DNA from 2 places in the Planococcus sp. PAMC 21323 genome. Region 2 is predicted to be linked to the other one. Evidence: riboswitches for the same ligand, from Rfam matches in the RefSeq annotation. Region 2 holds a riboswitch; the other holds the start of a gene.

Evidence for each region. A riboswitch is a leader RNA that binds a small molecule or an ion and turns the genes downstream of it on or off. The one in region 2 is predicted to bind lysine.
Region 1: linked by a shared signal. The riboswitch ahead of dapA (4-hydroxy-tetrahydrodipicolinate synthase) and the one ahead of PLANO_RS06045 (aspartate kinase) in region 2 are both predicted to bind lysine.

The regions. Positions count from the first base shown of each region.
Region 1 is NZ_CP009129.1:2,834,487-2,840,270, forward strand. Features, by position in the region: gene PLANO_RS13955 (efflux RND transporter permease subunit) at 1-167, opposite strand, end outside; gene PLANO_RS13960 (hypothetical protein) at 267-512, opposite strand; gene PLANO_RS13965 (TraB/GumN family protein) at 627-1,793, opposite strand; gene ypfJ (KPN_02809 family neutral zinc metallopeptidase) at 1,925-2,770, opposite strand; gene PLANO_RS13975 (class I SAM-dependent methyltransferase) at 2,828-3,439, opposite strand; lysine riboswitch at 3,544-3,722, shown strand; gene dapA (4-hydroxy-tetrahydrodipicolinate synthase) at 3,849-4,739, shown strand; gene rpsN (30S ribosomal protein S14) at 4,785-5,054, opposite strand; gene rpmG (50S ribosomal protein L33) at 5,105-5,254, opposite strand; gene PLANO_RS14000 (YflT domain-containing protein) at 5,475-5,784, shown strand, end outside.
Region 2 is NZ_CP009129.1:1,187,093-1,192,876, reverse strand. Features, by position in the region: gene sdhA (succinate dehydrogenase flavoprotein subunit) at 1-882, opposite strand, end outside; gene PLANO_RS06050 (succinate dehydrogenase cytochrome b558 subunit) at 927-1,541, opposite strand; gene PLANO_RS06045 (aspartate kinase) at 1,896-3,158, opposite strand; lysine riboswitch at 3,285-3,459, opposite strand; gene uvrC (excinuclease ABC subunit UvrC) at 3,496-5,292, opposite strand; gene trxA (thioredoxin) at 5,343-5,657, opposite strand.

The DNA.
Region 1 (5,784 bases), 1.5 Mb from region 2:
ACTTCCTCAGGTCCCGCACCTGGCAAAATTGTTGATATTAGTACGAGGCTTGACGGTGTTTCTGGAATTTCACGTTGCGGCAATGTAATAAAGACATATGCGCCAACAATCGACAAAATTAAAATTAAAAATATGAATAACTTGCTACGATCTAATATGTATTTCATTATTCCGCCCCCTCCACTTTTTTGTATAATAATTGTATAACTACAAAATTAAAAACACTAGCAATAAAGCTCAAAAACCAGATGGAATATCCATCTGGTTTATAAGTTTGGCATTTGCTGCTGCTTTAGCCAATACGCAGCGATAAATAATAACAGCGGCAACAAAATAGACATTCGGAACCAAATGCCTTCTCCACCCCAAAAAATCAGCGCCATTGGAGGTAGAAGTGCAATCCCGCTCCAAGCCAGTGCTTTCCATGATCGTTTCCATAGACCGACAATCGCCAATATAATTGACACAATCACCAGTGACCATAGCAAAATCCCAACCAGGAAAAAGCTCACGTTAACGCGCCTCCGTTCATCACCTTACTTAATGAATGTATACCCGATTTGCAAAATAAACATACACTATTATAAAAAAAGACAGCCTTTTCGGCTGCCTTCTCACTTACATTTTTATAGGTTTTGGAAAAACAAACGAATGACATCCAAGCCACCAATAACGTTACCTGCAGCAGTACCTAGATTAGTCAACACGACTACCAACAAGACACGTGTGACTTTATTGTCCCAAAATCCTTTGAGAGTAAAGACGTCTTTCGACAGGGTTTGGAAATCCCCAACGTTCGGGCGACGAACATAAGCCTGGGCCAGCCCAGAAAACCAGCCAGCAGCCAAAAGAGGATGCAAGGCACCAATCGGTCCTCCAACAAATGCGGTCAAAATCGCCAATGGATGACCAAATGCAATGGCTGCTCCAATTGCGCCGAGACAGGCTGTCCAAAGAATCCAACTAATTGTCTGATCGATACCAGCTGCCGGGTTGTTCATGAACGTAATAGCAATCATCGCAACAAGCGCCAACGGAATCGCCCAACCGATAATTTTCGGCCATTTTGATTTTGGTGGAACTTGTGATAGTTCTTCTAGGTCGTGATTGTTGTGAACTTCTTTTATGATTCCTGGAATATGCGCTGCACCAAGTACAGCGACGATTTTTTTACCAGGCGCATCTTTAATCTTCTGTGCCAAGTATTGATCTCGCTCATCGATAAGCGGTGTTTTTAGCTTAGGGAAAGCTTGTGTAAAGTCATCCATCACAGCGTTTAACGTGTCTTGCGACTTCATCTTTTCCAGATCTTCTTCTGAAATGGTTTCCTTACTGAAAATACTAAAGAATACAGAAGTCAGCAATTGTGCTTTTCCCATAAAACCGATATTTCCCCAAATGCGCGAAAACGTCACCTGAATATTGCGATCAGCTAGTACAAGTTCTGCTCCAACTTCTTTAGCAGAGGCAATTCCTTGAATCATTTCTTGTCCTGGTTTAATGCCAAACTGATCTGCAAGTCGGTTTTGAAATGAAGAAATGGCTAAGTTCATCAATAGTAAACTTGATTTTTTCTCTTTTATTACTTTGAAAATGTCGGTTTCTTTCCATTTGCTATCTTGCGTTACCGATTCATAGCGTTGTGCATCTAATTCGATACAAACGGAATCCGGTTGTTCCGCCTCAATAACTTCTTTAACCTGTTCAGCACTGGCTTTTGAAACATGCGCCGTACCAATTAAGATCAATTCTTTTTCGCCGTATTCTAAGCGTGTAATATTATCCTCGACCATATTGTACTTCCTTCATAGAACTATATTTCTTCTCATCTCAGATGAAAAGACTGTCTATTCTTTATAATGAATTAGAATAGCAAAAATATCAATGCTCGACCCTCTCCTTTAGTAGAGAAAAACAGGAAAGGTCACAAATCAGTTGCGTTAAACGTATCGCCATCTTTTAAATTACCTGATTTGAATCCTTTTTTAAACCAGCGCTGACGTTGTTCTGAGCTGCCATGTGTAAAGCTTTCCGGTACGACGTAACCACGCGAACGTTGTTGAATGGTATCGTCTCCTACAGCACTCGCTGCCGTTAAAGCTTCTTGCAAGTCACCTTCTTCTAAATAACCCATGCCTTGCGCATGATGTGCCCAAACACCTGATAAATAATCTGCTTGAAGTTCTAAGCGAACCTGCACTTTATTGTATTCTTCTTCACTTAATTGATTGCGTAGTGGCTGCACCTCTTCCATGACACCGAGTAAGTTTTGAACATGATGACCGACTTCATGTGCTACGACATAAGCCATCGCAAAATCTCCTGGTGCTTGGAATTGCGTCTGGAGTTCATTATAAAAACTTAAATCGATATAAAGTTTGTAATCGCCCGGACAATAAAACGGACCAACCGATGCTCCCGCTGTTCCGCAAGCCGATTCAACACTTCCTGTATACAACACAAGTGTCGGCTCTACATACTCCATGCCTTCTTCTGCAAAAACTTCTGTCCATACGTCTTCCGTGTCTGCAAGAACGACCGATACAAATTCAGCCAACTCTTCTTCTTCAGCTGTTGCTTCGTAAGGCTGACTGGACGTCGTTCCTGACGAGCCACCTAATTGATCCATAATAACACCTGGGTCGCCTCCTAAAAATGCGACTAGCAGTACGATTAAAATACCTCCGATACCACCTCCGGCTACAATCGCTCCACCTTTACCTCTTCGATCTTCAACATTTCTGCTGGTCTTTCTACCTTTCCATTCCATAGGGGTCCCTCGTTTCACAATGGTTTTATAGTTAGCATACCCTTAATCACTTTGGTTTTAATCCATTTTAGGTAGACGATAAACTAAAAATCGCTCACGCGGATCTTTATGAAAATCGGGTAAAGTAATTTCTTCTATTAATTGAAACGCCGTACTCGTTTCCAAGTAATCGTTATACTCTTGTGAAGCAAAAAATAAAACCACATCAACCGATCGTGGAGCTTGTTCAGCAGAGCGCAATATTTGATTGAGAAAAGAGATAAACACTTGGGCTGAAAAAGGATTAAAAAAATAAAACTTATTGTCTTGATCTGCAATTTGATAGTCCTGCGCTAAACAATTATAGAAGTCAATGCTCGGCCCCGCGCCTTTATGCTGAGTGAGATAAGATTTTTTATTTTCGAGAGCTTGAGCGTGGAATGCAGGATTCATCTCAATTCCCACACTTTTTGCACCGAAAAAATGATGAACGTAAAAGTTTAAGCGTCCCTTACCAGATCCAACATCCACTAATTGATCTTGCGCAGTTAAACGATAATCCTCGAACAGGATATCGAGTAAATCATAGGGAGTTGGCTCGTAACGGTTATGGTGTAAAGAATCAGTAAATCCTTTTTGGTGTTCGGCAGTTACTATATTTAGTCGGTGATCGTATATTTGGTCATTCACTTTAGCTCACTCCTCTCTTATAAATTTTACGTATTTTATCTTGCAATTAACAGATATTTTTGTTATAGTACAGCTAATTCAATATTTCTTGCTCCATTTTTATGGAGTAGGATAGAGGCGCAAAAACCATCAGTACGCAAAACGAGGACGATGAGGTCCATTGACGTTTGCCGAAAGGGGGATTTGCCGAAGTGACGGAAAACTCATATTTCCGTGCGCTGGGTCTGTATTTAACAAATACAGGACTGTCATATAGGAAACTATATGGAGGGCTATCTGATGCACAGGAACGAATGGTAAACATTGTTTCTACTGCAGCAACGGGACCCCCTGTTGCTGCTTTTTTGTTTATTCCTGACTGGCCCCTCACCTCTAAGCTACGAAAAAATTAGAAAAGGGTGTGTTGTTTATGAATTTCGGCCAAATCATCACAGCAATGGTAACACCGTTCGACCTTCAAGGAGAAATCGATTTCCCAGCAACCAAAAAATTAATCGAGCATTTAATCGCGAACGGATCTGATGGACTTGTCGTCGCAGGTACAACAGGCGAATCACCTACCTTATCAATCGAGGAAAAAGTAGAGTTATTCCAATTTACTGTAAATACAGTCGCTGGACGAATTCCAGTTATTGCAGGAACGGGATCCAATAATACACGCGCTTCTATTTCATTGACGCAACAAGCAGAAGAAGTCGGCGTTGATGGTGTCATGCTCGTTACGCCTTATTATAATAAACCTTCACAAGAAGGCATGTTCCAACATTTCCAAGCGATTGCCGAGTCTACAAATTTACCAGTCATGCTTTATAACATACCTGGTCGTAGTGTAGTCAATTTGTCTCCAGAGACAATCATTCGCCTATCTCAAATTAGCAATATTGTTTCGGTTAAAGAAGCGAGTGGCGATTTGGACGCAGCGGCAGAAATTATCGAAAATACAGCAGATTCATTTTCAGTTTATAGCGGTGATGACAGTTTAACATTGCCGATGCTATCAATCGGTGGCACTGGAATTGTTTCGGTTTCTGCACATATTATCGGTAACGATATGCAAGACATGATGACGAGCTTTCTAACAGGTGACGTCAAAACAGCAGCAGCTATTCATAGACGTTTATTGCCAACGATGAAAGCATTGTTTGCTGCCCCAAACCCAACTCCAGTTAAAGCGGCTCTCAACATCACGGGCGTTCAAGTAGGTGGCGTTCGCTTGCCGATGATTCCATTATCTGAAGAAGAAACTTTAACGTTACGTGCATCTTTACCTGATTTACATTCTGAAGCAGTAACAAACTAATATAAAAAACGCTGAAGTTTGTAAACTTCAGCGTTTTTTATTGATTTACCAACTCGCTTTTTTTACACCTGGAATTTGTCCTTTATGTGCTAGTTCTCGGAAAATGATGCGGGACATTCCAAATTTACGCATGTATCCTCTTGGTCTTCCGGTCACGCCACAACGATTTTTCAAACGTGTTGGCGAAGAATCTTTCGGCAATGCTGCTAGCGCCTGAAAATCTCTATTTTCTTTGAGTTCTTGTCGCCGATCTGCAAATTTTTCTACAAGTAATTGCTGTTTATCGTGCCTTGCCACTTTCGATTTTTTAGCCATTTCATCACTTCTCATTATTCGTAATTATTACGATTTAAATATTAAAAAAATTATTTTGTTTCACGATGAACAGTAACTTTCTTAAGACGTGGACTGTATTTTTTCAATTCAATACGTTCAGGATTTGTCCGCTTATTTTTAGTTGTACTGTAATTTCGATCTCCTGTTTCTGTGCATGCCAGTGTTATATTAACTCTCATTATATTTCCTCCTATACTTTAAAACTTAGTTTTTATAAATAGTAATAATTACGTTTTATAGTGTATAAAAAAAGAAACAAGAAAGCAAGCTTTTATTTTAAACTTTAAGATCCGGTTAAAATCTACTTTCAACAAAAAGGGTTTGTTATAAAAAACATCAGGGTACATAATCATTAACTTACTTTACAAATGATTTATCATAATTTAGGAGGAATTCGAGATGACTAACGAAGGAACAACATTAATCCAAGCATACGATGTGCAAGCAGAGGTTTTGCACAAAATTAACGAATTAAAAGCACAAGGCTTTAAAGAGGAAGATATGTACGTAATTGCCAAGCACGACGAGCAACTAACTATGGTTCAAGGACAAACCAATGTTCATTTAGACGCGCAAGAAGATGAGAATATTATGAGTAAATTCAAAGCGTTTATATCTGGTGAGGATTCTACCCGCCATGCATTTACACAAATGGGATTAGGCAGCAGCGAAGCGGACGATTATTACCGACAAGTTGAAAATGGCAAGC
Region 2 (5,784 bases):
ATCAAAAATTTCACGTGTTGCAATATCACGTGGAACTAAGTTTCCGTAAGCAGGATATTTTTCTTCAAGGAAATACCAAGGTTTGCCGTCTTTATATGTCCAAATACGTCCACCTTCTCCACGAGCCGATTCTGACATTAAGCGCAGTTTATCGTCTCCAGGAATCGCTGTTGGGTGAATTTGAATAAATTCGCCGTTTGCGTAGTATGCGCCTTGTTGATAAACGATAGAAGCCGCAGATCCTGTGTTAATAACAGAGTTTGTCGATTTCCCGAAAATAATCCCTGGTCCACCAGTTGCCATGATAACAGCATCTGCGCGGAACGATTTAATTTCCATAGTTGTTAAGTTTTGAGCTGTAATCCCTTTACCAGCACCTTGCTCGTCAAGAACAAGGCCAAGGAATTCCCAACCTTCATATTTAGTGATAAGTCCGGCTACTTCGTAGCGACGAACTTGCTCATCAAGTGCATACAATAATTGTTGACCAGTTGTTGCACCGGCAAACGCTGTTCTATGGTACATCGTGCCACCAAAACGACGGAAATCTAAAAGACCTTCCGGTGTACGGTTAAACATAACGCCCATACGGTCGAACATACGGATAATGCCAGGTGCTGCATCTGCCATTGCTTTTACAGGACGTTGATTCGCTAAGAAGTCGCCTCCGTAAACTGTATCATCAAAGTGAATATCCGGGGAATCCCCTTCACCTTTTGTATTTACCGCTCCGTTAATCCCACCTTGTGCGCATACTGAATGGGACCGTTTAACGGGAACGATTGAGAATAAATCGGCGGGTGCGCCTGCTTCTGCAACTTTGATTGCTGCCATTAAACCAGCAAGGCCGCCTCCGACGATAGAAATTTTGCCCTTCGCCATGTTTATATTCACTCCTCTTTTAGTTCACCAATGATTGAACGTTCTTAAACGAACGCAAACAATGCTCTCATACCAATAATCGATAATACGACAAATACTAGAAGCGTGAAATAAGTTGCGTTTTTTTGTGCTGCTGGAGTTTGTGTGATTCCCCACGTTACAAGGAAAGACCATAATCCGTTTGACAAATGGAACGTCGCAGATAAAACACCGATAATATAGAATACCAACATCCAAGGATTGCTTAAGATATTCGCCATCATGTTAAAATCAGCTTCAGCCGCTGCTCCAATCGCAACTTGGAATCTCGTCTCGAAGATGTGCCAAGCGATAAAGACTACTAGGAAGACACCTGTATAACGTTGTGCAACAAATAACATATTGCGCATATAGCTATAATGTCCAGGATTGTTCTTCGCAGTAAACGCTATGTATAAACCGTAGAAAGCATGATACATGAGCGGTAAGTATATGACAAAAATCTCCAAGAAAATAACGAATGGTAGATTTGCCATGAAGTGAGATGCAGTGTTGAATGCCTCTTCACCTTGTGTTGCAAAATGATTGACGATTAAGTGCTGTGTTAAGAATAAACCAATAGGAATAATCCCCAACAATGAGTGCAGCCTACGCATTAAAAATTCACGATTGTTATCCAAAATTTTACCCCCCTCAAAACTATAATTCGTAGCGTTCAAAGTAAACAATCTGAAAGAAAGAACCTGAAGCCACTCACCATCATGATACAATAATATGACATATTTATTGTACTCCCCCCCTTTAGGAGCGTCAAGGCAACGAAACGCTTTTAATCATATAGTTATCATCCCCTTTAGCGGCAATAAACAAGCTACTCCTACAAAAGCATTGTGAAATGTAAACGTTTTAATAGATTTACGGTAAAAAGCGATTCTCTAATTGAGAATCGCTTTTTCTAACTAATCTGCTAGGTTCACTCATGTCGCGATTGTTAACAACTTACAATTGAGAATTTGAACATTTTGTGAATATTTTCACGAACCTGCAGTTATAGTGGACTTCATCTTATCTTCAATCAATTCTTCTTTAGACAAACCATAAGCCTCATGCAATGCATTTGCTGATTTTGTCATGTCTGCTTCTGGTACAACTACTGAAATTTTAATTTCAGATGTGCTAACCATTTTAACCGGAATTTCTTCACTTCGTAGAATATCAAACATACGAGCGGCAACTCCTGGATTTGAAACCATACCAGATCCAACTATTGATACTTTTGATAATCCAACTTCTACATTCATAGAGAGGAAACCAATTTCTTCTTGTGACGCTATTAGCACGCAGCGTGTTTCTTCAAGACTTTCTTGACTGATTGAAAAAGATACTGACGGCGGGAATTCGTCGCTAATGCTTTGAACAATAATGTCAACATCAATTTGGTTTTCCGCAAGCTTATTAAAAATATTAGCGAGTGAGCCATTAAAAGGCTTTTTATACGTTATAGTGACGCGCGCGACTCCCGGTTCAAATGCCACACCTCTTACGATTAAGTTTGTTTCCACAGTGATCACCTCTTGTATGATTGTGCCAGGCTCGTCTGAATAGCTTGCTCTGACTGATAATGGTACTTGATTGTTTTTAGCAAATTCGACTGCACGTGGGTGCAGCACACCTGCTCCAAGATTCGCTAATTCTAACATTTCGTCATAAGAAATTTGCTGCAATTTACGCGCTCCTGTAACAAATCTTGGGTCAGATGTATAAACACCATTAACGTCAGTATAAATTTCGCATTTCTCTGCTTTTAACGCTGCTGCAAGTGCTACAGCTGTTGTATCTGATCCACCTCTACCTAGTGTGGTAATATTGCCAATTTTGTCTACTCCCTGGAATCCTGCTACTACACAAAAATAGCCATTTTCCAATACACGTTCAAGGCGTTCCGTATGGATCTGTTCAATACGCGCATTCCGCGGAACCGATTCAGTTTCAATGCCGGCTTGCCAGCCCGTGAATGACAAAGCTTCATGACCTAATTTTTTAAATGCCATAGCCAATAATGAAATGGTTACTTGCTCTCCTGTCGCTAACAACATATCCATTTCACGTTTTGGTGGCTCTGAAGAAATTTCTCCAGCTAAACCAAGTAATGTGTCTGTCGTTTTGCCCATTGCGGAAACGACGATGACCACGCGCTTGCCTTTTTCTTTTTCACGAATCGCTCTTTTTGCCACACCAATAATTTTCTCAGGTGTTGCAACAGATGTTCCGCCAAATTTCATTACGATTGTTTTCATTCGATCCACTCCCACATTTAGTATGTGGCCCTCAAAATGACTAGTGATTTCACAACTAGACACAAAAAGAGGCAGCCCACCGCAAACGCGGCAAACTACCTCTTTTATCATGTACGAAAAACGTCCATGTGAGATAGCCCTCCAGAGATTCACTCTGACAGCCCTGCACTTATTAAATGCAAAACCAGCATGCGTAAAAGCAGTTTAACGCACACTTCGGCGATCGCCCCTTTCACCATCCATCTCAGATTCTGCAAATCTCCGAATGCTTACTATTGACGTTCGCGCCTCTATCATCACTTTTCCAAGTGATTTAATTATTCACTACATTACCACGTTATGATTCACTTGGCAACGTATCTTCTGCAAAATGCTTTTCAATAGACTGTGCCAAAGCTTCAGGCATTCCTGCTTCTTTGATTTCTGCTACAGATGCCTCTTTGATTTTTTTGACAGACCCAAAATGTTTTAACAATTGCTGCTTACGCTTTGGACCTACTCCTTCCAACCCATCAAGTGCGGATTGAATTGAGTTTTTGCCCCGCAATTGACGGTGGAACGTAATAACAAATCGGTGAACTTCATCTTGTATTCGTTGCATCAAGTAAAAAGCTTCACTGGTTCGTTTCAGTGGCACAATTTCGACCGGTGAACCATATAGCAATTGGGAAGTTTGATGCTTAGCATCTTTCGCGAGTCCGGCAATAGGAATCGACAAACCAAGTTCGTCTTCTATAATTTCACGAGCTGACTCCATTTGTCCTTTTCCCCCATCAATAACAATCAAATCAGGTAAAGGCAAACCGTCTTTTAAAACGCGTGTATAGCGCCGGCGAATAACTTCACGCATTGCCGCATAATCATCTGGTTTTGAAGCATTGCGTGTTTTATATTTCCGATAATCTTTTTTAGAAGGTTTTCCGTCGATAAATGTAATCATCGCAGAAACAGCATCGGCACCTTGAATATGAGAGTTATCGAATGCTTCAATACGCAAAGGCGTTTCAATATTCATTGCTTCACCCAAGTCTACACATGCACCAATGGTTCGCTCTTCTTGACGTTCTAACAACTGGAACTTTTCTTTAATCGCTACTTCGGCATTTTTTTTCGCTAGCGCTACTAAATCTTTTTTCTTGCCACGCTGCGGAACTAGTACACGAACACCGAGCCATTCTTTTAACATATCTGGGTCATCCGCTTCCGGAATTAAAATTTCGCTCGGCTTAACATGATTGGCTTTTTCATAAAATTGACCAAGAAATGTTAAAAACTCTTCTTCAGGGTCACGGTATAGCGGAAATAAAGAAACGTCTCGTTCAATTAACTTGCCTTGACGAACAAAAAAGACTTGTACGCACATCCAACCTTTATCCACTGCATACGCAAATACATCGCGATTTGTAAAATCGTTCATCGCCATTTTTTGTTTTTCCATAACGGTTTCAATCATGTTAATTTGATCACGATATTCTTTCGCACGTTCATATTCCAAGTTCTCTGCCGCTTCAGACATTTTCCCAACCAATTGCTCTTTAACTTCACGGAATCCGCCATTCAAAAACTTTGTGATCCCATCAATTAATTCTTGGTATGTTTCTTTTTCAATCGGCTTTACACATGGCGCTAAACATTGCCCTAAATGATAATACAAACATACCCGGTCTGGCATGGTATGACATTTGCGTAAAGGATACAAACGGTCCAACAGTTTTTTCGTTTCTGCCGCGGCATAAGCATTCGGATAAGGTCCAAAATATTTACCTTTATCTTTTTTTACGTGTCTTGTCGTAATTAGTTTTGGATGACGTTCTCCTGTAATTTTCAAGTACGGATAACTTTTGTCATCTTTAAGCATAATATTGTATTTCGGATCGTATTTTTTGATCAAATTCAATTCTAAAATTAACGCTTCTTTGTCCGAAGACGTAATAATGTATTCGAAATCTACAATTTCATTAACCAAACGCTGTGTTTTTGTGTCGTGACTGCCCGTAAAATAAGAACGCACACGATTTTTCAAAACTTTTGCCTTGCCGACGTAAATAACCGTATTTTGACGATCTTTCATCAAATAACAGCCGGATTGGTCAGGCAATATTGCCAATTTATGTCGAATCAATTCATTTGCCATTTTTATCACCCTATTAAAAAACCGGGACCATCGCTGGACCCGGTTAAGAATTATGCGTGTTTTTCTACCAATTCAGCCAAAGCTTCTTTTGGTCGGAAACCAACTACTTTATCAATTGTTTCTCCGTCTTTCATCAATAGTAACGTTGGAATAGACATAATGCCGTAGTTTCCAGCTGTTTCTTGGTTTTGATCAACGTCAACTTTTACGATTTTAACTTTATCGCTCATTTCAGCGTCTAATTCTTCTAGCACAGGAGCGATCATTTTACATGGTCCACACCAAGTTGCCCAAAAATCTACTAAAACGAGTCCTTCTGATACTTCTTGTGAAAAGTTCTGATCTGTACCGTGTACAATTGCCATGAATAATTCCTCCTTATGATTAACCAAACTATATACAGAGTATAGCATGTGCCAAAAACACTAGCTATTTTTTTGCCTACTCTTTTGATACCCTTCATTTATTGGATTAAACGGATGTGCTTTGCTT